DNA from 4 places in the Kitasatospora sp. NPDC022785 genome. Region 4 is predicted to be linked to each of the others. Evidence: predicted binding sites of a transcription regulator. Region 4 holds the regulator's gene; each other region holds the start of a gene.
The links. Region 4 encodes HrcA, which represses chaperone genes, less so after heat shock. Its sites were predicted from a motif close to TTNGCACTCNGNNNNNCNGAGTGCNAA; they were not measured.

Region 1 (7,433 bases), on a different contig from region 4:
GCGGTGGGGGCGCTGGCCCTGCTGGCCGCCGCCACCGGGTGCGGCAGCAGCGGCGGGTCCGGCAAGGCGGCCATGGTCGCCACCCCGCCCCCGACGGCCGCCCGGTCCGCGGCGACGCCCGCCCCGGACGGCCAGGCTCCCGCCGCCACCACGCCCGCCGCGGCACCCGCCGCCGGGGACGCGGCGGCCTGGGCGAAGTGGAACCTCAAGCCGCTGGCGCCCGCGCCGGCGGCGCCCGCCGACAAGCCGGTCAAGCTCCAACGGACCGGCCCCGTACCGGTGTTCAGCGAGGTGAAGACCACCGACAAGGTCGTCTTCATCACCATCGACGACGGCGCCGAGAAGGACCCGAAGTTCGTCGAGATGCTGACCGAGCTCAAGGTGCCGGTCTCGATGTTCCTGACCCGGGACATAGTCAAGGACAACTACGGCTACTTCAAGCCGCTCCAGGCGCTCGGCAACCACATCCACAACCACACCGTGGACCACGCCCAGATGAGCAAGGTCGCGCCGGAGAAGCAGAAGTCCGAGATCTGCGACGCCCAGGCCGCGCTCACCCAGCAGTACGGCACCGCGCCGCTGCTGTTCCGCCCGCCGTACGGGGACGGCGCCAACACGCCGGCGCTGAACACCTCGGTGCAGCAGTGCGGGCCGCGGGCGATCGTGCTCTGGCGCGAGTCGATGCAGATCCACGACATGCAATACCAGGCCGCCGACAAGAAGCTGAAGCCCGGCGACATCGTCCTCGCCCACTTCCGCGGCCCGAAGGACCTCAAGGGCGAGACGATGACGCAGATGTTCGGCGAGATGCTGGCCCGGATCCAGGAGCAGGGCTTCGCGGTGGCCCGGCTGGAGGACTACATCCAGGCGCCCGCCGGCTGAGCGGGCACTACGGGAACGTGACCGGCTGACCGAGCATCATCAGCGGGCCGTGGTCGGTACGGCTGAGGATCACCGTGACGGAGTTCGGGCCGCTCGGCTTCAGCTGGCGGCGCAGCTCCTCCGGGGTGATCGCCATCCCGCGCTTCTTGATCACCACCGTGCCGACGGCCCGCTCGCGCAGCAGGGCCTTCAGCTTCTTGATGTGGAACGGCAGTACGTCGGTCAGCTCGAAGGCGTGCGCGTACGGGGTGGCGACCAGCTCGTCCGAGGTGAGGTAGGCGATCTTCGGGTCGATCAGCCGGCCGTTGACCTGCCCGGCCACCTCGGCGACCAGGTGGGCACGGATCACCGCGCCGTCCGGCTCGTACAGGTAGCGGCCGACCGGGCCGGCCGGCGGGTCGGGCAGGTCGCCGCCGGCGAGGCTGGCCTGCCGGGGGAGCAGGGTGGCCCGGTGCGGGCGCTCGGCCCTGGTGCCGAACCAGAGCACCGCCTCCTTGACGTCGCCGTGGTCGGAGACCCACTCGGCCTCGGCGTCGGCCGGGACGGCCTCGTGCGGGATGCCGGGGGCCACCTTCAGCGCGCCGATCGGGGTGCGCCGGCCGGCCTCGATCGCCCAGGAGAGCGGTGGGGCGTACGCCTCGGGGTCGAACACCCGGCCGCGCGAGGTACGGCGGGCAGGGTCGGTGAAGACCGCGTCGAAGCCGGTGACGTCGACCTCCGCGACGTCCGCGCAGCGCACCTCGACCAGGCCGTCCAGGCCCAGCGCGGCGGCGTTGGCGGCGGTGGCGGCGCAGGCCGCCGGGTCCTTGTCGACCGCGAGCACCTCGATCCCCGCCCGCGCCAGCGCCAGCACGTCCCCGCCGATCCCGCAGCAGAGGTCGGCCAGCCGGCGAACCCCCAGCTCGGCGAAGCGCCGCGCCCGCCATTCGGCGACGCTGCGCCGGGTGGACTGCTCGACCCCGTTGGGCGTGAAGTACATCAGGTCGGCGTCCTCGCCGAACTTGGCCCGGGCCCGCTGCCGCAGCCGTGCCTGCCCGAACGCCGCCGACACCAGCCCGGCCGGGTGCTCCCGCCGCAGCCGGGTGGCCAGCGCCAGCTCCTCCTCGGGCGCGAACTCGCGCAGCTCGGCGAGCAGGGCTTGGCCCTCGGGGGTCAGCAGGGGCTGCAGGTTCTCGGTCTCCACAGGGCCATTCTCGCCGGTCACCTGCCGGGGAAGCCCGCGAAGGCCCGGACCGGCGGGAGCAACGGAGGCCCCCGGTGTCGCACATGTGTGCGGCTGATCATCCCGCTGCCGAAGCGGACGGGCGCGCCGTTGGCACTCTGGTTGACTGAGTGCTAACCGCGGCCTATGGTCGTCCTTGGCACTCTCCACCAGGAGAGTGCTAACGCGAAGAAGCGTGTCTGACCCCCGCGACGGCAGGCCCGCAGGTTCGCCACTACCCGTTAGACAACCCCGTAATCTCCGAAGGGGAGCTCGGACGTGACCACCAGCAGCAAGGTTGCCATCAAGCCGCTCGAGGACCGCATCGTGGTCCAGCCGCTCGACGCCGAGACCACCACGGCCTCCGGCCTGGTTATCCCGGACACCGCCAAGGAGAAGCCCCAGGAGGGCGTCGTCCTGGCCGTCGGCCCGGGCCGCTTCGAGGACGGCCAGCGTCTGCCGCTCGACGTCGCCGTCGGTGACATCGTCCTGTACTCGAAGTACGGCGGCACCGAGGTGAAGTACCAGGGCGAGGAGTACCTCGTCCTCTCGGCGCGCGACGTTCTCGCCATCATCGAGAAGTAAGCAGCACCGAGAAGTCAGTCGTTCCAGCCCGCCCCGGATCCGTGTCCCAGTGACAGGGGCCCGGGGCGTGGTTGTTGGTTCACGTAGTCCGGCGGCCGGCATGCCGGCCGCAGCCCCGAGGGAATAGGGAACATGGCGAAGATCCTGCAGTTCGACGAGGACGCCCGCCGCTCGCTGGAGCGCGGTGTCAACAAGCTGGCCGACACCGTCAAGGTGACCATCGGCCCCAAGGGCCGCAACGTCGTCATCGACAAGAAGTTCGGCGCTCCGACCATCACCAACGACGGTGTCACCATCGCGCGTGAGGTCGAGCTGGACGACCCGTACGAGAACCTTGGCGCGCAGCTCGTCAAGGAGGTCGCCACCAAGACCAACGACGTCGCGGGTGACGGCACCACCACCGCCACCGTGCTGGCCCAGGCCCTGGTCAACGAGGGTCTGCGCAACGTCGCCGCCGGTGCCGGCCCGGCCGCTCTGAAGAAGGGCATCGACAAGGCCGTCGCCGCCGTCTCCGAGCACCTGCTGTCCGTCGCCCGCGAGATCGAGGGCAAGGACGACGTCGCCGCCGTCGCGTCCCTCTCCGCGCAGGACACCCAGGTCGGCGAGCTGATCGCCGAGGCGATCGACAAGGTCGGCAAGGACGGTGTCATCACCGTCGAGGAGTCCAACACCTTCGGCGTGGAGCTGGACTTCACCGAGGGCATGCAGTTCGACAAGGGCTACCTGTCGCCGTACTTCGTCACCGACGCGGAGCGTCAGGAGGCGGTCCTCGAGGACCCGTACATCCTGATCAACCAGGGCAAGATCTCCTCCATCCAGGAGCTGCTGCCGCTGCTGGAGAAGATCCTGCAGGGCGGTGCCTCGAAGCCGCTGCTGATCATCGCCGAGGACGTCGACGGCGAGGCGCTGTCCACCCTCGTGGTGAACAAGATCCGCGGCACCTTCAACGCGGTCGCCGTCAAGGCCCCGGGCTTCGGTGACCGCCGCAAGGCGATCCTGGGCGACCTGGCCACCCTGACCGGTGCCACCGTCATCTCCGAGGAGGTCGGCCTCAAGCTCGACCAGGCCGGTCTGGACGTGCTGGGCACCGCCCGCCGCGTGACCATCACCAAGGACGAGACCACCGTCGTCGACGGTGCCGGTGACTCCGAGGCCGTGGCCGGCCGCGTCGCCCAGATCAAGGGCGAGATCGCCAACACGGACTCCGACTGGGACCGCGAGAAGCTGCAGGAGCGCCTGGCCAAGCTGGCCGGCGGCGTCTGCGTCATCAAGGTCGGCGCCGCCACCGAGGTGGAGCTGAAGGAGCGCAAGCACCGCCTGGAGGACGCCATCTCGGCGACCCGTGCCGCGGTCGAGGAGGGCATCGTCGCCGGTGGTGGCGCCTCGCTCGTCCACGCCGCCAAGGTGCTGGAGGGCGGCCTGGGCCTGGAGGGCGACGAGGCGACCGGTGTCGCGGTCGTCCGCAAGGCGCTCGCCGAGCCGCTGCGCTGGATCGCCCAGAACGCCGGCCTCGAGGGTTACGTCATCACCCACAAGGTCGCGGAGCTGGAGGCCGGTCACGGCTTCAACGCCGCCACCGGCGAGTACGGCGACCTGCTGAAGGCCGGCGTCATCGACCCGGTCAAGGTCACCCGCTCCGCGCTGGAGAACGCCGCGTCGATCGCCTCCCTGCTGCTCACCACCGAGACCCTCGTGGTGGAGAAGAAGGAAGAGGAGGCCGACAACGGCCACTCGCACGGTGGTCACGGCCACTCCCACTGACGCCTGATCAGTGACCGGAGGCCCGGTCCCGCTCCTTCGGGAGCCGGGCCGGGCCTCCGGCGTTGAACGTGCTTCACCGTTCAACTATCAGCAGAATTTTGCATACGGCAAAGTTTGGCTTATAACTGAGCCATGATCGAGGCCCGCCATCTGCGCGTCCTGCGTGCCGTCGCCCGCACCGGCTCCTTCTCCGCCGCCGCTCGCGAGCTGGGCTGTACGCAGCCCGCCATCAGCCAGCAGATGAAGGCCCTGGAGAAGGCCGTCGACACCCCGCTGGTGGTCCGCTCGGGCCGCGGCATGCAGCTGAGCGAGGCCGGGCGGGTGCTGCTCAAGCATGCCACCGGGATCCTGGCCGGGCTCTCCGCCGCCGAGGAGGAGGTGGCGGCGATCGCCGGGCTGCGGGCCGGGCGGGTGCGGCTGGTCTCCTTCCCGACCGCGAGTTCCACTCTGGTGCCGCCCGCCGTCGCCCGGCTGCGGGACAGCCATCCGGGGGTCCGCGTGTCGCTGGTCGAGGCCGAGCCGCCGGAGTCGCTGGCGATGCTGCGCGGCGGCGAGTGCGAGGTCGCGCTGGCCTTCCGCTACCCGCAGGCCCCCGGCGGCGCCCCGGCGCCGGCCCCCGCGCCCGCGCACGGCACGCCGCGCGAGGCGCGGGCCGAGGCCAACCTGGAGGCCCAGCAGCTCAGTGCCGGCACCGACTGGTCCGATCTGGTGGTCACCCCGCTGCTGGACGACCCGCTGGTCGGCCTGCTGCCCGCCGCGCACCCGCTGGCGGGGCGGGGCGGCGGCGGCCCGGTGGAGCTGGCCGAGCTGGCCGGGGAGCAGTGGATCGCCGGCTGCCCGCAGTGCCGGGGGCACCTGGTGGAGCTCTGTGCGGGAGCGGGCTTCGAGCCCCGGATCGACTTCGCGACCGACGACTACCCGGCGGTGGTCGGCCTGGTGGCGGCCGGGCTCGGGGTGGCGGTACTGCCGGGGCTGGCGCTGGAGTCGGTGCGCCCTGACGGCGTGTCGGCGGTGCCGGTGCGGACCGCCTCGGGGGCGCCTGCGGTGCGGCAGGTGGTCGCCCTGACCCTGCCGGACCTCGCCGAGGTGCCGGCCGTGGCGCTGATGCTGGAGCGGCTGGCGGGCGCGGCGGCCGCCGGGCGCTGACCGTGGCTCGCGGGGCCGTGGACGTCTCGTCCCGGGCCGGGCGGCGTGAAGCGCCGCGAAGAAACGTTTCTTCACGGCGCGGCGCGGGCGAGCGCCTAGCGCTGCAGCCCCGTCGGCGCGGCCAGCGGCACCTCCACCAGACGGTTGCGCGAGCGGCCCATCATCTCCTCGCGCTCGTCCTCGGTCAGGCCTCCCCAGACGCCGTACGGCTCCCGGACCGCCAGTGCGTGCGCGGCGCACTCGGTCCGTACCGGGCAGCGCATGCAGACCTCCTTGGCGCTGGCCTCGCGCGAACTGCGCGCGGCCCCGCGCTCGCCCTCGGGGTGGAAGAAGAGCGAGCTGTCCACGCCGCGGCAGGCCGCGGAGAGCTGCCAGTCCCAGAGATCGGCGTTGGGGCCGGGGAGGCGGGAGAAATCTGCCATGGCTCATTCCCTTCAGAGGCTCGCCGGCCACCGGCCGGCCACCAGCGGGCTGGGCGGTGCGGCACGGCGAGGCTTCGATGCGCTGGTGTGGACACCTGGAAATATGACTTACGGCAACTCCATGGACAAGTCACCCACAGAGTGGCACAACAGTCAATGACCGTACAAAAGCTATAAAAACGGGCAAAGTGGGCATGGACTTCCGCGGGCGCAGGCGTGGCAATCGGGTGGCCGACGGGCGCACGACGCTCCGGACCGGTGTGCGGGTCGTACGCCGACCGCGCGCGAGCTGCACAAAAGTGCGGCGTGTGCACCGCGATGCGGCTGATCGGTAACGGGTCGGCCACGTACAGTGGTGGAGATGGCCCTGAAGGCCGTAACTCATTCGAGTGACGGTCGTTGGAAGTGCGGAGGCGGTTAGCGGGCGCCGGACGTCGGGAACGATCGCGGGGAAGTTCAGGCGATCGGCACGGAGTCCGTCGCCAATCGGCCGTGTCGGAGAGATTCGTACCAGCCAGGAGGCTCAACGTGACGCGGATCAGCTGCGGAGGACGACGGTCATGACTTCCGTTCTCGTTTGCGACGATTCCCCGCTCGCCCGCGAGGCGCTTCGCCGCGCGGTCGCGACCGTACCCGGTGTCGACCGGGTCACCACCGCGACGAACGGGGAGGAGGTCCTCCGCCGCTGGGTGGCCGACCGCTCCGATCTCGTTCTGATGGACGTCCGGATGCCCGGCCTCGGTGGGGTCGAGACGGTCCGGCGGCTGCTGTCCGCCGACCCGGGCGCGCGGATCATCATGCTCACCGTCGCCGAGGACCTCGACGGTGTGGCCCTCGCGGTGGCCGCCGGTGCCCGCGGGTACCTGCACAAGGACGCCTCGCGCGCCGAGCTGCGGGCCACCGTCACCCAGGCCCTCGCCGACCCGACCTGGCGGCTCGCCCCGCGCCGGCTGCGCAGCCCGGACATGGGTGCCGCGCCGACGCTGACGGCGCGTGAGATCCAGGTGCTGGAGGGCATGAGCCACGGCCGCAGCAACGCCGAGATCGGCCGCGAGCTGTTCCTCTCCGAGGACACCGTCAAGACCCACGCCCGGCGGCTGTTCAAGAAGCTCGGCGCCTCGGACCGCGCGCACGCGGTGGCCCTGGGCTTCCGCTGGGGCCTGGTCCGCTGACCACCGGCGGCGCCGCTGCTCGCGGCGCGCTGCTCGCGGTTCCTCCCGCAGGGGCGTGTGACGTTACGGTCCCGAGGTTGCACCATGGAGTAGTGGAGCACCTCGGGGACCAGCGGACAGGCACTGCGGCGGACCACGAAGCCGCAGGACACTCGGTGGACGGCGCTACGGACGGGACCACTGACGGCGGCGGGGCGGGAGGCGGCACGGTGCAGGAGGGGCCGGTGGTGCGCGGTGGCGCGGTGCCCGGTGCCGCACCGCATA
Region 2 (7,433 bases), on a different contig from region 4:
CTAGGCCAGCTGCCCGACGGGGGCCACGACCATGCCCTCCTTGCCGCAGACCCAGTGCGGCTCCGGGCCCAGCTCGGGCTCGACGCTGAGCGCGTGCGGGTCCCCGTCGGCCGCGCAGGAGGCGCAGAGCGGCCAGCGGCCGTAGGCCTCCAGCAGCGCGTCCTGGACGTCCTGTGCGACCAGCCCGAGCACGTACTCGGTGCCGTCCGGCCACTGCTCCAGCCACCAGCGGCGGTGGGTCACGGCCGTCTCGACCAGCGACACCACCGCGGCGTCCGCCACGTCCTTCGCGGTCAGGTCGGCCAGGATCAGCGCCCGCGCGTTGTGCAGGGCGGTCTCGATGTCGTCGGAGGAAGCCATCCGTCCATTGTCCCAAAGTGCGCCCGGCACGAACGCCGCACGGGCGGCTCCCCGAGGGGAACCGCCCGTGCGATCAGGAAACGACCGACCCCGGAGGATCAGAAGTCCATGTCACCGCCCGGCATGCCGCCGCCGGCGGCCGCAGCGGCCTTCTCCGGCTTGTCGGCGATGACGGCCTCGGTGGTGAGGAAGAGCGCCGCGATGGAGGCGGCGTTCTGCAGCGCGGAACGGGTGACCTTGGCCGGGTCGATGATGCCCTCGGCGATCAGGTCGACGTAGGTGTTGGTGGCCGCGTTCAGGCCGTGACCGGCGGGGAGGTTGCGCACCTTCTCCACCACGACGCCGCCCTCGAGGCCGGCGTTGGTCGCGATCTGCTTGATCGGGGCCTCCAGGGCCACGCGGACGATGTTGGCACCGGTGGCCTCGTCGCCCTCGAGCTCCAGCTTGTCGAACGCGACACCGGCCTGCAGCAGCGCGACGCCACCACCGGCGACGATGCCCTCCTCGACGGCGGCCTTGGCGTTGCGGACGGCGTCCTCGATGCGGTGCTTGCGCTCCTTGAGCTCCACCTCGGTGGCCGCGCCGGCCTTGATGACGGCCACGCCGCCGGCCAGCTTGGCGAGGCGCTCCTGGAGCTTCTCGCGGTCGTAGTCCGAGTCGCTGTTCTCGATCTCGGCGCGGATCTGGTTCACGCGGCCGGCGACCTGGTCGCTGTCGCCGCCACCGTCGACGATGGTGGTCTCGTCCTTGGTGATGACCACCTTGCGGGCGGTGCCCAGCAGGTCGATGCCGGCGTTCTCCAGCTTGAGGCCGACCTCCTCGGAGATCACGGTGCCACCGGTGAGGATGGCGATGTCGCCGAGCATGGCCTTGCGGCGGTCGCCGAAGCCCGGGGCCTTGACGGCGACGGACTTGAAGGTGCCGCGGATCTTGTTCACGACCAGGGTCGACAGGGCCTCGCCCTCGACGTCCTCGGCGATGATGACGAGCGGCTTGCCGCTCTGCATGACCTTCTCCAGCAGCGGGAGCAGGTCCTTGACCGAGCCGATCTTGGAGTTGGCGATGAGGATGTACGGGTCCTCGAACGTCGCCTCCATGCGCTCCAGGTCGGTGGCGAAGTAGGCGGAGATGTAGCCCTTGTCGAAGCGCATGCCCTCGGTGAGCTCGAGCTCCAGACCGAAGGTGTTGCTCTCCTCGACGGTGATGACGCCTTCCTTGCCGACCTTGTCCATGGCCTCGGCGATGAGCTCGCCGATCTGGGTGTCGGCGGCCGAGATGGAGGCGGTGGAGGCGATCTGCTCCTTGGTCTCCACGTCCTTGGCCTGGGCCAGCAGCTGGTCCGAGACGGCGGCGACGGCCTTCTCGATACCGCGCTTCAGGGCCATCGGGTTGGCGCCGGCGGCGACGTTGCGCAGACCCTCGCGGACGAGCGCCTGGGCGAGCACGGTGGCGGTGGTGGTGCCGTCACCCGCGACGTCGTCGGTCTTCTTGGCGACCTCCTTGACGAGCTCCGCGCCGATCTTCTCGTAGGGGTCCTCGAGCTCGATCTCCTTGGCGATGGAGACACCGTCGTTGGTGATCGTGGGGGCGCCCCACTTCTTCTCCAGCACGACGTTGCGACCCTTGGGGCCGAGCGTGACCTTCACTGCGTCGGCGAGCTGGTTCATGCCACGCTCAAGGCCGCGGCGAGCTTCCTCATCAAAGGCGATGATCTTGGCCATCAGAAGTGGTCCTCCGGGACACGGTCGACTGCTCGGACCAAGGGGTGCCCGCGACGGACGGCCCTGGTGTGCGGGGGTCCTTTCCCCTACCGCTCCCGGGGGCCTCACCGACCCGGTCCGCTGTCACTCTCACGCTGTGAGTGCTAACGCCAATGATTAGCACTCTGGGTGGGCGAGTGCAAGCCCAATGGGCAACCCGCGAGCCGCACCGGCCACTCCCCGGACACGGCGACGGGCCCGTACGACATGTGTCGCACGGGCCCGTCGCGAAGCAAGAGGTGCACCAGCCGATGGGCCGAGCCGAACTCCTGGGTGCCGGAAAGGTCAGACCGCCGCGCGGACCATGTCCGCCTGCGGGCCCTTCTGCCCCTGAGAGATCTCGAACTCGACCCGCTGGCCCTCCTCAAGGGTGCGGTAGCCGTCCATCTGGATCGCGCTGTAGTGGACGAAGACGTCCGCACCACCGTCGACCGCGATGAAGCCGTAGCCCTTCTCCGCGTTGAACCACTTGACGGTGCCCTGAGCCATTCCGAACTCCCCTAGTGCTGTGCTGGCCCTTCACGCGCCCGCAGGTCGCGGGCCCGGGTCTGGTTTGAGGCCGGCCCGGGGAACCCCCCCTGGGCGCAGCCGTGCACGCCACAATCCCCCCGCCGAGCCACCGGACGGTGTCCGATGAAGGGGCGATTGCGTCGACCGCGGCTGAATGTATCCGGCTCGACGCCCTCTGCAACAGAGCCAGCCGCCGGGAATTCCCCTGGCCCGTCAGGGGACAGGACGGGCCAAAAGCCCAGAAACTTCACATTTCACGCCGGACATAGCGGACGAATTACCCAAATGCCCTCAAGAATTCTGACACCGGCCTGACATGTTTCACGGCCGCGGGCCCGGCGCCGGTCTCAGCGGCCGGACAGACACCGGCGGTACGGGGCGCAACAGGGGGGCGACGACCGGTGCGAGGGGGGAGGGGAGGCCCTCTTCCCGGCCGAGCGACACTCTACTCCGACTGGCCGGGGAAATATTCCCGCCGGAATGCGGCGCGCGGGGACGGCCCGGGAAAGCGCCCGGGCGGGCGGCCTTCACGGCGGCCCCGGAAGAATCCCGGAAGCACCTGGGACACCCCGGGAACACCCGGAAGCTCGCGGGGAAATGCGAAGGCCGTCCGGGTGTACGGAATTCCGTACACCCGGACGGCCTTCCCGTCGGCGGTGCGGCTCAGCAGCCGCCGGCCACCGCGGGAATGATCGAAACGCTCGCGCCGTCCGCGATCTCGGTCGCCAGGCCCTCCGCGAACCGCACGTCGTCGTCATTGACGTAGACGTTGACGAAACGGCGCAGCTTGCCGGTGTCGTCCAGGATCCGGGCGGCGATCCCGGCGTGGTTCTTCTCCAGGTCGGCGATGACCTCACCGAGAGTGGCACCCTCGGCGGCCACCTCGGCGGCGCCGCCGGTGTAGGTGCGCAGGATGGTCGGGATGCGGACGTTGGCGCTCATGGGGCTTCTCCTTGCGGCGGGGTGGAGGGGTCAGGCGGACGCGAGGCCGGCGTCGCGGAACGACGCCAGCGTCGGGCGGATGACGGCGGTCATCCCGGCGTCGGAGACGGCGTCCAGCGTCTTCAGGCCGTCGCCGGTGTTGATCGCGACGGTCTCCTTGGCCGGGTCCAGCTGCCCGGTCTCGACCAGCTTCTTCAGTACTCCGACGGTCACCCCGCCCGCGGTCTCGGCGAAGATGCCCTCGGTCCGGGCCAGCAGCTTGATCGCGGCCACCACCTCGGCGTCCGTCACGTCCTCGACGGCGCCGCCGGTGCGGCGGGCGATGTCCAGCACGTACGGGCCGTCGGCCGGGTTGCCGATCGCCAGCGACTTGGCGATGGTGTCGGGCTTGACGGGGCGGATCACGTCGCTGCCGGTCTTGAAGGCCACCGACACCGGCGAGCAGCCCGCCGCCTGGGCACCGAAGATCCTGTACGGCCGGTCCTCGACCAGACCGAGCCTGATCAGCTCCTGTAGCCCCTTGTCGATCTTGGTCAGCTGCGAACCCGACGCGATCGGGATCACGATCTGCTCCGGCAGGCGCCAGCCCAGCTGCTCGCAGATCTCGTACGCCAGCGTCTTCGAGCCCTCGCCGTAGTACGGGCGCAGGTTGACGTTGACGAAGCCCCAGCCCTCGCCGGCCGGGTCGCCGATCAGCTCCGAGCAGAAGCGGTTCACGTCGTCGTAGTTGCCCTCGATGCCCACCAGCTCACCGCCGTAGACACCGGCCATCACGACCTTGCCCTGCTCCAGGTCGTGCGGGATGAACACGCAGGACTTGAAACCGGCCCGGGCGGCCGCGGCGCCCACCGCACCGGCCAGGTTGCCGGTCGAGGAGCAGGAGAGCGTGGTGAAACCGAACGCCCGCGCCGCCTCGATCGCACAGGCGACCACGCGGTCCTTGAACGAGTGGGTCGGGTTCCCGGAGTCGTCCTTGATGTGCAGCTGGGCGGTGAACCCGAGCTCGCGGCCCAGGTTGTCCGCCTTCACCAGCGGGGTCCAGCCGGGGTTCAGGTTGGGCTTCCCGGCCACGTCGGCCGGCACGGGCAGCAGCGGCGCGTACCGCCAGATCGACGCCGGCCCGGCCTCGATCCGCTTGCGCAGCTCCTCCGCGGCCTCGCCGCCGAAGTCGTACGCGATCTCCAGCGGCCCGAAGCACTCCAGACAGGCGAAGCTCGGACCGAGCGGGAACCGGCTACCGCACTCGCGACAGGACAGGGCGGCGGCGGGGCCGAGGTCAACGGTTGCGGGTGCGGCGCCAGAAGGAGTCGTCGCAGTGATAGCCATGATGGCGGAGGCCTCTCTCCTCATCTTCCCCGTGACGCGGTCGCGCCACAGGCCGGAATTGGCACCTGTCCCGCCGGGGCCTGTAACGACAGCCGCGCGAGAAGGTTGCCGGGACGTCAACGGGCCGTTCCCTCAGTCCCTCTGGATGAGCTCTGTGAAGTTGTTGGTCTTGCTCAACGGTGACCCCGGCGTGCGAAGGTCCGACCGCTGTACGAAGACTGTATCCGAAGGCGTCAACCCCGAACGGGACCGTCCGCCACGCGAGATGACCCGTCCCGGCCCTTCCCAGCCCGTCCCAGCCGACCCCCCGCCGAGGAGAGACCCGTGCCCGCCGACCCGACACCCGAGCTCCTCCCACAGGCGGCGTCCTGGCTGCGCCGCCGGTCGTGGAGCGCGGCCGACCGTCCGGTGCGCACCCTGCTGGACGCCAAGCGGGCCGCCGGCCGCGCGGGCACCGTCAGCGTCGTCCTGCCCGCCCTGGACGAGGAGGCCACCGTCGGCGACATCGTCCGCACCATCCGCCGCGAACTGATGGAACGCCTGCCGCTGGTCGACGAACTGGTCGTGGTCGACTCCGGCTCCGCCGACCGCACCGCCGCCGAGGCCGCCGAGGCCGGCGCCCGGGTGGTCCACCGCGACGACATCCTCCCCCGGCTGCCGGCCGCCCCCGGCAAGGGCGAGGTGCTCTGGCGCTCGCTGCTGGTCACCCGTGGGGAGATCGTCTGCTTCGTCGACGCCGACCTGCGCGAGTTCGACCCGGCCTTCGTCTCCGGCATCGTCGGCCCGCTGCTCACCGAACCGGAGATCCAGCTGGTCAAGGCCATGTACGACCGGCCGCTGGAGACCGAAGGAGCCGTGGTGCCGGCCGGCGGCGGCCGGGTCACCGAGCTGGTCGCCCGCCCGCTGCTCAACCTGCACTGGCCGGAACTCGCCGGTTTCGTCCAGCCCCTCGGCGGCGAGTACGCGGCCCGCCGCTCCCTGCTCGAACGCCTCCCGTTCCCCACCGGCTACGGCGTCGAACTCGGCCTGCTGGTCGACGCCCTGGAGACCGCCGGCCTGGACGCCCTCGCCCAGGTCGACGTCGGCGTCCGCCACCACCGCCACCAGGACGGCCAGGCGCTCGGCCGGATGGCCGCCACCATCTACCGCACGGCGCTGGAACGGCTCGACCGCACCCACCGGCTCAAGGCCTCCGCCGACCTGGTGCACCCGCTGCTCACCCAGTTCACCCGTGACCCGGAAACCCGCGCGTTCACCGCCCACACCCACCCGGTCACCGCCCTCGAACGCCCCCCGATGCACACCGTCCCCGAGTACGCCACCCGGCACTGAAGGGTTTGGGTCCGCAGACCCCCGGCAACCAACCAGTCATGGGCGATCTCACGACCGAACGTTCGAATCCGACCGGCACCGCCCCCGTCCTGGTGGCCTCCAACCGGGGACCGGTGTCGTTCAGCACCGCGGACGACGGCACCCTGACCCTCCGGAGAGGAGGCGGCGGCCTGGTCTCCGGGCTCTCCGCCATCGACGACCCTGAGGCCGTCTGGGTCTGCGCGGCCCTGGGCGACGCCGACCGCCGGGCCGCCCGGGAGGCGCCGGACGGCCGCCTCGACCGGGCCGGCCACGATACCGGCGGGCAGGCCGTCCGCATGCTGGGCATAGACCCGGAGACCTTCGCCCGCGCCTACAACGGCGTGGCCAACTCGACCCTCTGGTTCGTCCACCACCTGCTCTACGCCACCCCCACGGCCCCCTCCTTCGACGCCGGGTTCCGCACCGAATGGCAGGCCTACACGGCCTACAACACCGCCTTCGCCGACGCCCTCGCCGCCGAGGCCGCCCCGGGAGCGGCCGTCCTGGTGCAGGACTACCACCTCTCGCTGACCCCGGCCCTGCTCCGCGCCGCCCGGCCCGACCTGCGGATCGGCCACTTCTCGCACACCCCCTGGGCCCCGCCGGAGTACTTCCGGCTGCTGCCCGACTACGTCGCCGAGGCCGTCCTCACCGGCATCCTCGGCGCCGACCGGGCCGGCTTCCTCACCCGCCGCTGGGCCCTGGCGTTCGCCGACTGCTGCGAGCAGCTCCTCGGCGCCACCGTCGACCGCACCGAGCTCACCGTCACCCTCCGGGGCCGCACCACCCGGCTCGGCGTCCACGCCCTCGGGGCCGACGCCGACTTCCTGCGCGAGCGCTCCCACCGCCCGGACGTCGACGAGCGCCTCGCCGCCCTGCGCGAGGCCGTCGGCGACCGCCGCACCGTCGTCCGGGTCGACCGCACCGAGCTGAGCAAGAACATCGTCCGCGGCTTCCAGGCGTTCCGGCACCTCCTGAACACCCACCCCGAGTGGCGGGACCGCGTCGTCCACCTCGCCTTCGCGTACCCGTCCCGCACCGACCTCGCCGAGTACCGCGAGTACACCGCCCGGGTCCGGCAGCTCGCCGCCGAGATCAACGCCGAGTTCGCCACGCCCACCTGGCAGCCGCTGATCCTGCACGTCAACGACGACTTCCCGCGGTCGCTGGCCGCCTACCGGC
Region 3 (7,433 bases), on a different contig from region 4:
GACGGGGCTCTGCGCCGCCGGCACCGTGCTGGCCGGCACCGCCGACCTCGGGCCGGTCCGCCTCTCCCTCACGCCGTCCCCGCTCACCTGCGTGGCGGCCGGGATGTTCGGTGTCCTGCTCACGGTGCTCGCCGTGCGCGGACCGGCGAAGGCCGCCTCGGCGGTGCCGCCCGTCGCGGCGCTCGGGGGCGCCGCCGGCGGCACCACCGGAGCCGCCGGGCTGCGCGCGGCGGCGCTGTCCGTGCTGCTCCTGGTGGCGGGCACCGCGCTGCTGGTGGCCGGGGTGGTGGCAGGGCCGCCGCTGTCGCTGCTGGCCGTCACGCTGGGCGCGATCAGCAGCTTCTTCGGGGTCCTGCGGCTCTGCCACCGCCTGCTGCCGGCGGTCGTCGCGGGGCTGGGCGTACCGGTGCGGCGGCTCTGCGGGACGGCGGGCAGGCTCGCCACCCAGCAGCTGCGGCTGAACCCGGCCCGCACCGGCGCCACCGGATCGGCCCTGCTGCTCGGCGTGACGGTGATGGTGAGCGCCGTCACCGCGCTGGAGATCACCTCCAACTCCCTCGTCCCGGCCGTCTCCGCCCGCCAGCCCGGCGTCTTCTCGGTGACCGCCCCCGGTGGCGCCTCGCTGCCGGCCGGGGCGCTGACCGCGCTCGGACGGGAGCGGACGCTCGGCGTCACGCCCGTCCGCTCGGCCACGCTGGAGATCGACGGCCGCAGCACGCTGGTGGCGGCGGCCGACCCGGCGCTGCTCGGCCCGGCCACCGACGGGGCCGACCGGGCCCGGGCGCTGGCCGGCGGCACGGCCCTCAGCGGCTTCGGCGACGACGGACCGGCCGGCCCCCGCGGGAACGGTGAGCACGTGGTCGCCGGCCGGGCGGGAGCGCCCGCCGCCACCCTGCGGATCGAGCCCGGCCGCAGCGCGCTGCCGTTCGTGCTCCAGAGCGGGGCCGTCCTCTTCGTCACCCCGGCCACCCTGGAGCGGCTCGCCCCGGGGGCGGCCGTCACCACGGCCTGGATCAGCCCCGCCGCCGGGGCCGACCGGCTCGCCGCCCGCCAGGCGATGGACCGGGCCCTGGACGGGCAGCCGCAACTCACCGTCACCGACACGGCCGCGCAGGCCGAGGGCCTGCGGTCGCTGCTGGACCGGATGATGCTGATCAGCATGGCCCTGCTCGGCTTCTCCGTGGTGATCGCCGGCCTCGGCGTCGCCGCCACCCTGATGCTCAGCGTCAGCGAGCGCTCCCGGGAGATCGGCATGCTGCGGGCGATCGGGATGTCCCGGCAGCAGCTGCGCCGGATGCTCACCCTGGAGGCGGTCCTGCTGGCGCTGGCCGGCGCCCTGGTCGGCACCGGCCTGGGCCTGGCCTACGGCTGGGCGGCCGCCCGGTCCGTCACCTCGACCCTGGGCACGGTCGGCGGGCCGCCCGTCCTCCTGGTGCTCGCGGCCCTGGTGCTCACCGTGCTGACCGGCCTCGCCGCGGCCGTCCTCCCGGCCCGCCGGGTGGGGCGGATGACGGTGGTGGACGCGTTGCACACGGCGTGACTTCGCGGGCCCCGGGGTTCCACGGGCCCCGGCGGTGGCGGTGGCGCACAGCGGCGGCGAACCGCCGCGGCCGGGCGCCCCAGCCTCCCTAGCCCGCCGCGCCGTCCGGGTGGTCGGTGGCGTCATCGAAGGCCGGGTCGTAGGGGGCGGGCCTGGCCGGGGAGACCAGGACGCGCTGGACCCTCGGCCTGGTCCGCCAGTTGACCCGCCGGACGTCCCGGGCCAGGGCGCCGGGCCGCCAGAGCTCGACGGCGACGGTGACCGCCCCCAGCACGGACCCGGCGGCCAGCCACCCGCCCAGGACGTCGCTCGGCCAGTGCACCCCGAGGGCGATCCTGGTCCAGCCGATCGCCAGTACCGTCACCGCGGCGACGGCGCAGGCGGCGATCCGCCCGCCGCGCCGGGTCTGCGACCAGAGCAGCCCGGCCAGCACGGCACAGGCGATGGTGGAGGCCATCGCGTGCCCGGAGGGGAGCGCCGGGCCGCCGGCGTGTGAGACCGGGTCGGTGAAGGACGGCCGCTGGCGGTCGAAGGCGAGCTTCAGCGCCCACTGCGCGCCCCAGCCGACCAGGGTCTGTGCCACCACCCAGCCGGCCAGCACCCGTGCGCCGATCAGCCAGAGCCAGAGCGCGGCGAGGCCGAGCAGCGTCCGCATGGTGATCGTGCCGCCGATGTCGGAGAGCGTCTGCACCGAGGCGGTCCAGGCCGTGTGCTCCCGGGCGTAGCGGTGCGTGCTGTCGATCCACGCGTGGTCGAACCGGGCGAGCGGGTGCCACCCGGTCTGCACGAGCGCCGCCAGGATGCCGAACAGCACGGCACAACCGGTCGCGAGCGCCACGTGCCGGCGAAGGTGCCGACTACGCGGGGTGATGGGCGACGAGCTGTTGGTCAGGTGCATGGCTGACACCTTCCCAGTGCGGTGTGCCCAGCGGGCGCTCGACCGATAGCGATTTGGCATCTTTTGTGCGGAGGACCTGCGTGCGCCGGGGCGTGGGTGCGGGTGGAATCCCGGTGGCGTGGGAACGCAGGCGGCGGCCCGGAGGTTCACGAAGGAAAGGGGTGGAGCGGTGAAGGGGCTGCGAAGGGACGAGCGCCGCGCCGCTCCGAACCGGTCACCCGATAGACACCCGATGCACCGGAGTGGTCACCCTCCGTCCATGACCGGGGTGAAAACCGGCAGGATACTGCATCGCTGGAAGAATCTGAGCGACTTGGGAATGTTGTCCGGAATCTGTTCGTTGGATCGTTACGTGTGAGCCCCGTGGGGCCCGCACTTCTTGCCCTCTCAGGGCAGGCAGGCAGACCTCGGCAACACCAGCAAAGGGAGCAAGCATGGCCACCCGTGCCGTCGTTCGCGACAGGGCCGACCGGACTCGCGCGGCCCGCCCGACCAACCTTGAGGCCGACCGTGACCTGGTCGGTATGTACCTCGACGAGATCGCCAGGACGCCCCTGCTCGATGCCGCCGAGGAGGTCGAGCTCTCGCTGCGGATCGAGGCCGGCGTGTACGCCCAGCACCTGCTGGACGGAGGAGAGCTGCCCAAGGGCGTCGAGCGCGAGGAGCTCGAAGCGATAGCCGAGGATGCCGAACGCGCCAAGGACGTCTTCATCCGCTCCAACCTCCGTCTCGTGGTCGCCGTCGCCCGTCGCTACCCGCGCAGCGGGCTGCCGCTCCTGGACCTCATCCAGGAGGGCAACGCCGGCCTGGTGAGGGCGGTCGAGAAGTTCGACTACGCGAAGGGCTTCAAGTTCTCCACCTACGCGACCTGGTGGATCCGGCAGGCGATCACCCGGTCGATCGCCGACCAGTCGCGGACGATCCGCCTGCCCGTCCACCTGGTCGAGGAGCTGGGCCGGATCCGGAGGGTGCAGCGCGAGAAGTCCAAGGAGCTGGGCCGCGAGGCCGAGCCGGCCGAGATCGCGGCCGAGCTGGACACGACCGAGGCGCGGATCAAGGACGTGCTGGACTGGGCGCGCGACCCGGTGAGCCTCAACATGTCCGTCGACGACGAGGGCGAGACCCAGTTCGGTGACCTCGTCGAGGACACCGGGGCGACGTCCCCGGAGGACGCCGTGATGGTCATGCTCCGCCGCGAGGAGCTGGACGACCTGATCGGGCGGCTGGACGACCGTACGGCGTCGATCATCCGGTCCCGGTACGGGATGGAGGACGGTCGCGAGCGGACTCTGACCGAGGTCGGCAAGCAGCACGGGCTGACCCGCGAGCGGATCCGCCAGATCGAGAAGCACGCGCTGGCCGAGCTGAAGAAGATCGCCGACCATGCGGGCTTCGAGGCCGCCTGAGGGCCTGCGGGCCGCCTCGGCCGCCCCGACTGCTGTTCCCGGGCCCTGGTGTGGAACGCGCCCCGCACCAGGGCCCGCCTGCGTGCCCGGACGGTGGGTCGGCGTCGGGGCCGGTGCCGGCGCCGGGAGCTTCTAGGCTGGAGGAGTGGACAACGTGCAAGACGGAGGCCGGCCGGTGACCGAGCAGAAGCCCGTGCGGGACGGCGCACCGACCGAGGACCAGGACCGGACGGCGACCACGGGCCCCGCGCCGACCACGGACCCCGCGCCGACCGAGGCCCCTGCCGCCCCCGCCGCCGAGGCGGCGCCCAAGGCGCGGCTGGTCTTCCGCGACCCGCTGGACCAGCAGTCCCGGGACGACAGCGATACCGGCTGGGGCGGCCGCCCGGCCGCGGGGGAGAGCAGCGGGCGGGGGCTGGACTGGTACCTGAGCCAGCGCCCGCCGCACCACGGCGACTGACCGGGGCCCGGGGCGCGCCGAGCCGCCGCGCCGGACCGCCCTGAACCGGACCGCCCTGAACCGAACCGAGCGGCCCGGCAGCGCGGCACAGCTCAACTCACTGCAGCGCAGCGCAGCGCTGCGCGGCGCCGGCCGGCTCAGCGCTGCTGCGTGACCAGCGCATCGCGGATCTGGGTGAGCAGGACGACCTCCTTGGCGTCTGCCTCCGCCTGGGCCGCGGCAAGGGTTTTGCGCTTGGCGGTGTACTTGATCATGGGCAGGACCAGACAGAAGTAGACGACGGCCGCGGTGATCAGGAACTGCAGGGCCGCGCTCAGCACGGAGCCCCAGAGGATCAGGACGCCGGATGTGACCTCGCCGCTCGAGCTCAGCTCACAGGGACCCTTGAGGCAGGACGTGTAGGAGTTCAGGTCCTTGGGGCCATATGCGCCGACAATCGGATTGATCACGCCCTTGACGAAGGCGTTGACGATGTTGGTGAATGCCGCGCCGATGACCACGGCGACGGCGAGATCGACGACATTTCCACGCAGCAGGAATTCTTTGAAGCCTTTCATGCCGCGTGAACGACGAAGTCGTTGTCCGGTTACGGGTGATCTTCGCCGCCATCCGATTGACAACCCGTTTGGTGGACGGGCGCGGCTCCGGGCGGTGACAGGCCCGCCCATGCGGGCCCGGACGCCAGTGCCGCGGCCACGGCGAGAAGGAGCAGCGCGGGCAGCCCCGGCCGGTGCCGCAGGGCCTGCCGGAGCCGGTGGAGCCGGCCGGACCCGCGCCGGATCGGCGGGAACGACGGCACCTCCCGCCGTGGCGGGACGGCGGGCGCGGGGAGCGGGAACGGAAGGGGGAGGCTCGTGGTCGTCATGGGCACCGCCGGTGGTCGCAGGGCGCCGGCTCCGGGTGGGCCGGCTTCTGATGACGCACACTCTGGGCGGCTCGCAGGTCCGGCGGAAGGGCTTTCCCGGAACCTGTGGAAAACCCGGGGCTGTGGATGAACTCCGTCACCCGCACGGGCTAATTCAATGGTCGCGGGAATTCCATGTGACCGCAGGAGCGCCCCATGACCGCAGGAATCCCCCATGACCGCAGGAATCCCCATGACCGCGGGGGCGCAAGAGGGATCGGGGAGCGCGATAGGGCCCGGGAATACAAAAGGGGAAGGTCGGGAACGCGAAAGGCCCGCGGGCCCCGCCGGAGCGGGGTCAACGGGCCTTTCGAAAGCCTGGGATCAGCCGGCCGGCTTCGCCGCGGCCGCCGGAGCGGGGCTCGCCGCGGGGGCGGAGCCGCCCGAGGACGAGGCCGGGGCGGTCGAGGAGGACGAGGTCGACGAGGACGAACCCGCGCCCACCGAGCTGGTGGAGGACGAGCGGCTGTCGGTCCGGTAGAAGCCGGAACCCTTGAAGACCACACCCACGGCCGAGAAGACTTTGCGGAGCCGTCCCTGGCAGTCGGGGCACGTGGTCAGCGCCTCGTCGGTGAACTTCTGCACCGCCTCCAGGCCGTTGCCGCACTCGGTGCACTGGTACTGGTACGTGGGCACTTGTCTTCCTCCTGGCACTCTCGCCTGATGAGTGCTAACGATGGTCAATGATGCGGCATTCCGCTGCATCAGTCCAGCGACTCGAATGTGAGATGAGCCGGGGGCCGCCGTGTGGCGACCCCCGCGTGAGTGCTGTAGGCGCTCGGCTCAGCCCTTGGCCGCACCCACCAGCTGCCGCGTCACGGGCCGCTCGCCGCCGCCCGCGACCACCGTGCTCGTGGCGCTCGGCGCGACCAGCAGGTGCCGCAGCACGACCAGAGCGACCAGGCCCAGCCCGGCGCCGGCCACCGGCACCAGGAACCCGGCCGACGGCCCGTGGCTGTCGATCAGCCGCCCGGCCACCGTGGAGCCGGTCGCCAGGCCGAGGCCGATGGCGCCGGTCAGCCAGGTGAAGGCCTCCGTCTTGGCGCCGTCCGCGACCAGCGTCTCGACCAGGGTGTAGCCGGTGATCAGCGTAGGCGCGATGGCCAGGCCGCAGACGAGGCCGGCGACGGACAGCGCGACCAGGTTGGGCATCGCCCAGAGCGTCGAGCATCCCAGCACCAGCAGCGCGTAGCTGGCCAGCAGCCGCTGCTGGGCGGCCCGGCGCCAGGCGATCATGCCGTAGAGCACACCGGCCAGCATCGAGCCGCCGGCGAAGATCCCGTACACCGTGCCGTTGGCACCGGGCTGGCCGACGGACTCGGTGAAGGCGGTCACCGAGACCTGCATCCCGCCGAAGACGGTGCCGACGCCCAGGAACGCGCCGGCCAGCAGCCGGACACCGGGCGAGGAGAGCGCCGAGACACGGCGGGCCCCCGGCTGGTGCGGGTGCCGGGCGGGGGCGGTGCGGCGCTGCGCGGCGAAGGCGAGCCCGCCGGCGACGGTCAGCGCGGCCTCGGCGATCAGCCCGGCCGAGGGGTTGACCGAGGTGGCGATGGCGCTGGCCAGCACGGGGCCGATCACGAAGGTGAACTCGTCCGTCACCGACTCGAAGGCGAACGCGGTGTTCAGCTTGGCCGGGGGCGCACCGTCGGCGGAGAGCTTGGCGACCCAGCGGGAGCGCACCATCGCGCCGATCTGCGGCACGCTGGCGCCGGCCGGCGCGGCGGCCAGCAGCAGGGCCCAGGCGGGGGCGTGGCCGAGCGCCAGCGCGATCAGCGCGCCGACCGAGACGGCGTGCACGATCACGCTCGGCACCAGGACGGCGGCCTGGCCGTACCGGTCGGCCAGCCGGCCGGTCTGCGGGCCGACGAGGGCCTGGGCGACGGCCGAGACGGCCGCGACGGTGCCGGCCGTGCCGTACGAGCCGTGGGTGTCGAAGACGAGCAGCAGGATGCCCAGGCTGAGCATGGCGTACGGGAGTCGCGCGGCGAAGGCGGGCGCCAGGAACGTCCAGGCGCCCGGGGTGCGCAGCAGTGCGCCGTACCCGACGCGGGCGGGGGCCTCGGTGGCGGACGCGGTGTCCGGCGAGGTGCCCGAGGGGGCGTCCATCGGGACGCCGCTGTTGTCGACCGTTCGGCGGGCCGTCACGGTCGGTCCTTCCTGCTGCCTGGTAGCGCGGAAGGGGCATGGGGTGGCCCCGACGGCGCCGAGAGTCGTCCTCTCGC
Region 4 (7,433 bases):
CCGAGGGCGCCGAGGTCACCACCGAGGCCAACCCCGAGTCCGTCGACCCGGCCTACCTCGCCGAGCTGCGCGCGGGCGGCTACAACCGGGTCTCCTTCGGCATGCAGAGCGCCCGCCCGCACGTGCTCCGGCTGCTCGACCGCCACCACACCCCCGGCCGCCCCGAGGCCTGCGTCGCCGAGGCTCGCGCGGCCGGCTTCGAGCACGTCAACCTGGACCTCATCTACGGCACCCCCGGCGAGTCCGACGACGACTGGCGGGCCTCCCTGGACGCCGCCATCGGCGCCGGCCCCGACCACGTCTCGGCCTACTCGCTGATCGTCGAGGACGGCACCAAGCTGGCCGCCCGGGTCAAGCGCGGCGAGCTCCCGATGATCGACGACGACGTGCACGCCGACCGCTACCTGATCGCCGAGCAGGCGCTCGCCGCCGCCGGCTACTCCTGGTACGAGGTCTCCAACTGGGCCACCACCCCGGAGGGCCGCTGCCGCCACAACGAGCTGTACTGGACCGGCGCCGACTGGTGGGGCGCCGGCCCCGGCGCACACAGCCACGTCGGCGGCGTCCGCTGGTGGAACGCCAAGCACCCCGCCGCCTACGCGCGCTCCCTCGCCGAGCAGCGCACCCCCGCCCAGGGTCGCGAACTGCTCACCGACGAGGACCGCCGGGTCGAGCGCATCCTCCTCGAACTCCGCCTCGCCGAGGGCATCCCGCTCGGCCTGCTCTCCGGCGCCGGCCTCAAGGCCGCCGCCCGTCACCACGAGGACGGACTCCTCGCCGCCGGGCCGTACGCCGCCGGCCGCGCCGTGCTGACCCTGCAGGGCCGTCTGCTGGCCGACGCGGTCGTCCGCGACCTGGTGGACTGACGTCCGCCGACGCCGTCCCAGCCGTCGCCCCGCCGTTCCGGACCGACGCCCGAACGCTCAGTCCGGCAGCGTCACGAAGTCGATCAGCTCCTCGACCTTCGCCAGCAGGGCCGGCTCCAGGTCCCGGTAGGAGTCCACCGAGGCGAGGATGCGCTTCCAGGCGGCGGGGGTGTCCACCGGCCAGCCGAGGCGGCGGCAGACGCCCTCCTTCCACTCCTCCTCGTACGGCACGTCCGGCCAGCCGGGGATGCCGACGCTGGACGGCTTCACGGCCTGCCAGACGTCGATGAAGGGGTGGCCGACGACCAGGACGGCGTCGCCGGTGACCCGGGCGGCGATGCGGTGCTCCTTGGTGCCGGGGAGCAGGTGGTCGACCAGGACGCCGAGGCGCCGGCCCGGGCCGGGGGCGAAGTCGGCGACGACCGCGGGCAGGTCGTCGATGCCCTCCAGGTACTCGACCACCACGCCCTCGATCCGCAGGTCGTCGCCCCAGACCCGCTCGACCAGCTCGGCGTCGTGCCGGCCCTCGACGTAGATCCGGGACTCCCGGGCCACCCGGGCGCGGGCGCCGGGGACGGCCACCGACCCGGAGGCGGTCCGGCCGGGGGTGCGCGCGGGCGCCGGGCCGGCGGGGCGGACCAGGGTGACCGTCCGGCCCTCCAGCAGGAATCCGCGCGGCACCAGGGGGAAGACCCGGTGCTTGCCGAAGCGGTCCTCCAGGGTGACGGTGAACCCCTCGGCGGTCTTCTCGCAGCGCACCACCGCCCCGCAGAAGCCGGTCGCCGCCTCCTCCACCACGAGGTCGCGCTCGGCGGGCACCTCCGGGGCGGGCTGCTGCTTCTTCCACGGCGGGGTCAGGTCGGGTCCGTACTGGCGGCTGCGCATTCCCCGGAGTCTAGGAGGCGTCAGCCCGTGAGCGGTGAGCCGACCGCCGGGACACCCGCGATCCCTGCCCGCAGGGCCACAGCGTGGCCGGGGCGTGGCCGGGGCGGTCGCCCTCAGGGGCGTCCGGGACGTGGTCGGTGGGGGCGGCGGCCGGCGGATTCCGGCCGGCCGAGGTCACAGACCCGGCGCGCCCCAGACCGGGAACCAGCGGGTGAGGTCCTTCTCCAGCCGCAGGTCGTTCCCGAGCATGGCGTTGACCTGCAGCTCCAGCGGGCTGTTCCGTTTCTCCCCGCCGCCCGGCACCGGCGCGAACGGGTAGAAGGTGCCGCGCTTGTACAGGTAGACCAGCGCCAGCGGCTGCCCCTCGGCGTCGCGGAAGGCGACCAGCGAGCAGAGCAGCTGAGGCCCGAAGCCGTTCGCCTCCAGCTCGCTGTTGACCGCGTGCAGGTCGTTGACCAGCTCCGGCAGCTCCTCGGGCGTGTGCCGGGCGAGCAGCCAGGAGTACCCGTACGCGTCCTTGGAGGCCTCCACCGGGACGCCGCCGCGTTCGGTGTCGGCGTCCAGCAGCGCCCGTACCTGCCGCTCGACCTCGCCGAACGCCCCGCCCTCGACGGAGGCGAAGCAGACCGACCCGACGCCGGTGGGCCGGAAGTCGGAGGCCGCCTCCAGGGTCAGCGCGGCGGACGGTACGCCGAACAGCTGGTCGAGGTCGGGCCTGACCGGCTTGGTGCGGCCGAACAGCGTGTCCAGGAATCCCACGGCGGTCCCTTCCGGAGGTGGTCCGGCTCGCCGGAGCGGCCCGGCGGCCGGAGGCGGTTCAGTGGCCGAGCTGGGCCGAGATCTTCGCCAGCTGCGCCAGCCGCTGCTCCAGCGGCGGGTGGGTGGAGAGCAGCTGCGAGGCGACGTCCCGGGCGCTCAGCGCCGGGGCGAAGTAGAAGGCGTTGTACGCCTGCGCCTGGCGCAGGTCCTTGGTCGGGATCGCGGCGATCTGGCCGGTCACCTTGGTCAGTGCCGAGGCGAGCGCGCTGGGCCGGCCGGTGAGCTGGGCGGCCGCCCGGTCGGCGGCCAGCTCCCGGTAGCGGGAGAGCAGCCGGGTCAGCAGGAAGCTGATCGCGTAGACCACGACCGAGACCAGCGGGATGACCAGCGCGGCGATCGCGGCGTTGGAGTCGTTGCTGTTCCGGGCGCCGCCCATGAAGCCGCCGTACATCGCGATCCGGGTCATCGCCCCGGCCAGCACCCCGAGGAACCCGGCGATGGTCATCACCGCGACGTCCCGGTGGGCGACGTGCGACAGCTCGTGCGCGAGCACGCCCTCCAGCTCCTCCGGATCCAGCCGCCGCAGCAGCCCGGTGGTGACGCAGACCACGGCGTTCTGGGGGTTGCGGCCGGTGGCGAAGGCGTTCGGCATGTCGTTGTCGGCGACCGCCACCCGGGGTTTGGGCATGTCGGCGAGTGCGCAGAGCCGGTCGACGGTGCCGTGCAGCTGGGGGTACTGCTCCGGGGTGACCCGGTGGGCGCCCATCGCCCGTTCGGTGATCTTGTCGCTGAACCAGAACTGCGCGACGAACAGCCCGCCCGAGATCAGCACGATCAGCGGCCAGGCCCCGCGCAGCAGTGCGATCAGCAGACCGGTGAAACCGACGTACAACAGCCCGATCACGAACATCGTCCCGACCATCCGGCCGGTCAGGCCGCGGTCCGGTGCGAAGCGGGTGTGCTGGCCCGAGGTCGACATCTCTGCTCCTCTGTTCGCCGTCCGCTATCGATGCTGCCACCCGGACGGGCGCGGGGCATCACCCGCGCGCCGCGGACTGCAAGCAGGATCACTGTGGCCGGGCCGTTCCTGCCGTCGGACCCGGGCCTTACACTGGCAGGTACGGTTCTGGCACTCGTGTGTTCAGAGTGCCAAAGCCGGGGCCCGCCAGTGGGGTCCGCAGCGAGACACACGGACACATGTCACATCGGACAACGTGCGAAGACGGAGGTGCGTGCCCCATGGCCGGTGAGGTCCGCCAGCTCGACGACCGCAAGCTCGCGGTCCTTCGCGCCATCGTCCAGGACTACGTGGGCACCGAGGAGCCGGTCGGTTCCAAGGCCCTCGTGGAGCGGCACAGCCTGGGCGTGTCCCCGGCCACCGTCCGCAACGACATGGCGGCGCTGGAGGAGGACGGCTACATCCACCAGCCGCACACCAGCGCCGGGCGGATCCCCACCGACAAGGGGTACCGCCTGTTCGTCGACCGGCTGGCCGAGGTCAAGCCGATGAGCGCGCCCGAGCGGCGGGCGATCCGGCACTTCCTGGACGGCGCGGTCGACCTGGACGACGTGGTCGCCCGGACGGTCCGGCTGCTCGCCCAGCTCACCCGGCAGGTCGCGGTGGTCCAGTACCCCTCGCTCTCCCGGTCCACCGTGCGCCACATCGAACTGGTGGCGCTGGCCCCGGCCAAGGTGATGCTCGTCCTGATCACCAACACCGGCCGGGTCGAGCAGCGGCTCGTGGACTGCCCGGGCGCGGTCGGCGAGACCGTCCTGGCGGACCTGCGCGCCAAGATCAACACCAGGGCCGTCGGGCAGCGCCTGCCCGAGGTCCCGGAGCTGCTGGACGAGCTGCCGTCCCAGTTCGAGGCGGCCGACCGGCCGGCCGTCACCACCGTCCTGGCGACGCTCTTCGAGGCGCTCGCCGAGCAGAACGAGGAGCGGATCATGCTGGCCGGCACGGCCAACCTGACCCGCTTCGGGCACGACTTCCCGCTCACCATCCAGCCGGTGCTGGAGGCGCTGGAGGAGCAGGTCGTCCTGCTCCGCCTCCTGGGTGAGACGGCCGACGCCGGGATGACGGTCCGGATCGGCCGGGAGAACGCGTACGAAGGGCTCAATTCCACCTCGATCGTCTCCGTGGGCTACGGTTCGGGCGACGAGAGCGTGGCCAAGCTGGGTGTGATCGGTCCGACCCGGATGGACTACCCGGGCACAATGGGGGCGGTGCGAGCGGTGGCACGGTACGTGGGCCAGATCCTGGCCGAGTCGTAGGAACGGCCACCATCGGACATCCGATGGTGGTACCAGTCGCAAGCACTTCAACAGGCGGAACAAGCGGAGCATTTGGTGGCCACGGACTACTACGCGGTACTCGGCGTCCGACGGGATGCGGGGCAGGACGAGATCAAGAAGGCGTTCCGGCGCCTGGCACGCGAACTGCACCCGGACGTCAACCCGGACCCGAAGACGCAGGAGCGGTTCAAGGAGATCAACGCCGCCTACGAGGTGCTCTCCGATCCGCAGAAGCGTCAGGTGTACGACCTCGGCGGCGACCCCCTGTCGCCCAACGGCGGCGGTGCGGGCGGCTTCGGCGCGGGCGCGGCGGGCTTCGGCTTCTCCGACATCATGGACGCCTTCTTCGGCGCCGCCTCCGGCCAGCGCGGCCCGCGCTCCCGGACCAGGCGCGGCCAGGACGCCATGATCCGGCTGGAGATCACCCTGGAGGAGGCCGCCTTCGGCACCACCAAGGAACTCCAGGTCGACACGGCCGTCACCTGCACCACCTGCAGCGGCGAGGGCGCGGCCCCCGGTACCTCCGCGCAGACCTGTGACATGTGCCGCGGCAAGGGCGAGGTCTCCCAGGTCACCCGGTCCTTCCTGGGCCAGGTCATGACCTCCCGCCCCTGCCCGCAGTGCCAGGGCTTCGGCACCGTCGTGCCGACCCCGTGCCCGGAGTGCGCCGGCGACGGCCGCGTCCGCGCCCGCCGCACGCTGACCGTCAAGATCCCGGCCGGTGTCGACAACGGCACCCGGATCCAGCTGGCCGGCGAGGGCGAGGTCGGCCCCGGCGGAGGCCCCGCCGGCGACCTCTACGTCGAGATCGCCGAGACCAGCCACACGGTGTTCCAGCGGCGCGGCGACGACCTGCACTGCACCGTCACCATCCCGATGACGGCCGCCTCGCTCGGCACCCAGGTGCCGCTGCAGACCCTGGACGGGCTGGAGGAGGTCGACATCCGGCCCGGCACCCAGTCGGGTCAGTCGATCCCGCTGCACGGCCGCGGCATCACCCACCTGCGCGGCGGCGGCCGGGGCGACCTGATAGTGCATGTCGAGGTGCAGACGCCCACCAAGCTCGACGCCGAGCAGGAGGAGCTGCTGCGCCGCCTCGCGGTGCTGCGCGGCGAGGAACGGCCCTCGGGCCAGTTCGCGCCGGGCCAGCAGGGGCTGTTCTCCCGTCTGAAGGACGCCTTCAACGGCCGCTGACCGCACCGGCGCCCGGTGACCCGGACGGGGTCACCGGGCGCCGTCGTTCCACCGCACAGAGACCTCAGGGAACCCCCATGACCGCGCCCGTGTTCGTCGTCGAGACCACGCAGCTCGCCATCGCCGCCCCCGGCGCGGTGGTCCGGCTGGACGGTCCGGAGGGGCGGCACGCCGCCGCCGTGAAGCGGCTGGAGCCCGGCGAGGCGGTGACCCTCGCGGACGGGCTGGGCCTCGGCGTGGACGGCACGGTGGCGGCCGTGCACGGCAAGGACGCCGTCGACGTGACGGTGGCCGCGGTCCGGCGGGAGCCCGAGCCGTCGCCGCGGATCGTCGTCGTCCAGGCGCTGCCCAAGGGCGACCGCGGCGAGCTGGCCGTGGAGACCATGACCGAGGTCGGCGTGGACGTGGTGATCCCCTGGGCCGCCTCGCGCTGCATCACCCAGTGGAAGGGCGAGCGCGGCGCCAAGGCGCTCGCCAAGTGGCGGGCCACCGCCCGCGAGGCGGGCAAGCAGTCCCGCCGGCTGCGCTTCCCCGAGGTCCGCGAGCCGGTGACCACCCGGCAGCTGGCGCCCGTCCTGGCCGGTGCCGCGCTCGCCGCGGTGCTGCACGAGGAGGGCGCCGAGCCGCTGGCCGGTGCCGCCCTGCCGGCGGGCGGGGACATCGTGCTGGTGGTCGGCCCCGAGGGCGGGGTCTCCCCGGACGAGCTGGCCGCCTTCGCCGAGGCCGGCGCAAGGCCGTACCGGCTCGGCCCGTCGGTGCTGCGCACCTCGACGGCGGGCGTGGCCGCCGGCGCCCTGCTGCTGGGCCGCACCGGCCGCTGGAGCTGAGCCGCCGGGCCCGCGGCCGGGCGCCCCGGCGGTCGTGCCCCGGTCCCGGAGACGTGGAGGAGTGTCCCCCACACGGGTCGGCTGTTGCGGAAAACCCGGGTGCATCGTGTGCGGACCTGTCTAGGCTGACCGTGTGAGCGAATCTCCGAGCACCCCTGCCGGCGCCTACCTGCGCCACCCGCATCTGCACGGTGACCTGGTCACCTTCGTGGCCGAGAACGACGTCTGGCTCGCCCCGCTGGACGGCGGCCGGGCCTGGCGGCTGACGGCCGATCACGTCCCGGTCCGAAGGCCGCGGTTCTCCCCGGACGGGCGGTACATCGCCTTCACCTCCACCCGGGACGGCGCGCCCGAGGTGCACCTCGCGCCGGTGGACGGCGGCCCGTCCCGGCGGCTGACGTACTGGGGCAGCGACCAGACCCAGGTGCAGGGCTGGACGGCCGACGGCCGCCCGATCGCCACCACCACCGCCGGTCAGGCCACCTTGCGCCGCACCTGGGCGCACGCCGTGCCGCTGGACGGCGGCGAGCCGGTCCGGCTGCCGTACGGGCCGGTCGGGGGCCTGGCGTTCGAGCCGGACGGCACGGGGGCGGCCCCGGCCGGAGGC

Region 1: a site for HrcA is predicted at 2,195-2,221, ahead of groES (co-chaperone GroES). Genes of this name have one in related genera too.
Region 2: a site for HrcA is predicted at 2,238-2,264, ahead of groL (chaperonin GroEL). Genes of this name have one in related genera too.
Region 3: a site for HrcA is predicted at 5,856-5,882, ahead of ACZ3YO_RS28220 (FmdB family zinc ribbon protein). Genes of this name have one in related genera too.

What each region holds. Positions count from the first base shown of each region.
Region 1 covers NZ_JBVHHB010000008.1:152,912-160,344, reverse strand. Annotated here, with positions in the region: gene ACZ3YO_RS15620 (polysaccharide deacetylase family protein) at 1-882, shown strand, start outside; gene ACZ3YO_RS15615 (THUMP-like domain-containing protein) at 890-2,065, opposite strand; gene groES (co-chaperone GroES) at 2,363-2,668, shown strand; gene groL (chaperonin GroEL) at 2,801-4,429, shown strand; gene ACZ3YO_RS15600 (LysR family transcriptional regulator) at 4,562-5,575, shown strand; gene ACZ3YO_RS15595 (WhiB family transcriptional regulator) at 5,671-5,997, opposite strand; gene ACZ3YO_RS15590 (response regulator transcription factor) at 6,558-7,169, shown strand.
Region 2 covers NZ_JBVHHB010000030.1:4,535-11,967, reverse strand. Annotated here, with positions in the region: gene ACZ3YO_RS33600 (hypothetical protein) at 1-360, opposite strand; gene groL (chaperonin GroEL) at 459-2,081, opposite strand; gene ACZ3YO_RS33590 (cold-shock protein) at 2,406-2,609, opposite strand; gene ACZ3YO_RS33585 (ubiquitin-like small modifier protein 1) at 3,294-3,572, opposite strand; gene thrC (threonine synthase) at 3,603-4,898, opposite strand; SAM riboswitch class I at 4,916-5,050, opposite strand; gene ACZ3YO_RS33575 (glucosyl-3-phosphoglycerate synthase) at 5,223-6,230, shown strand; gene ACZ3YO_RS33570 (alpha,alpha-trehalose-phosphate synthase (UDP-forming)) at 6,269-7,433, shown strand, end outside.
Region 3 covers NZ_JBVHHB010000021.1:105,011-112,443, reverse strand. Annotated here, with positions in the region: gene ACZ3YO_RS28245 (ABC transporter permease) at 1-1,540, shown strand, start outside; gene ACZ3YO_RS28240 (phosphatase PAP2 family protein) at 1,629-2,438, opposite strand; gene ACZ3YO_RS28235 (sigma-70 family RNA polymerase sigma factor) at 2,873-3,844, shown strand; gene ACZ3YO_RS28230 (hypothetical protein) at 4,020-4,304, shown strand; gene mscL (large conductance mechanosensitive channel protein MscL) at 4,442-4,861, opposite strand; gene ACZ3YO_RS28220 (FmdB family zinc ribbon protein) at 5,533-5,844, opposite strand; gene ACZ3YO_RS28215 (MFS transporter) at 5,992-7,317, opposite strand.
Region 4 covers NZ_JBVHHB010000018.1:123,811-131,243, forward strand. Annotated here, with positions in the region: gene hemW (radical SAM family heme chaperone HemW) at 1-866, shown strand, start outside; gene ACZ3YO_RS25725 (DUF3097 domain-containing protein) at 924-1,751, opposite strand; gene pspAB (PspA-associated protein PspAB) at 1,926-2,510, opposite strand; gene htpX (zinc metalloprotease HtpX) at 2,569-3,489, opposite strand; gene hrcA (heat-inducible transcriptional repressor HrcA) at 3,750-4,784, shown strand; gene dnaJ (molecular chaperone DnaJ) at 4,860-5,999, shown strand; gene ACZ3YO_RS25750 (16S rRNA (uracil(1498)-N(3))-methyltransferase) at 6,077-6,826, shown strand; gene ACZ3YO_RS25755 (S41 family peptidase) at 6,960-7,433, shown strand, end outside.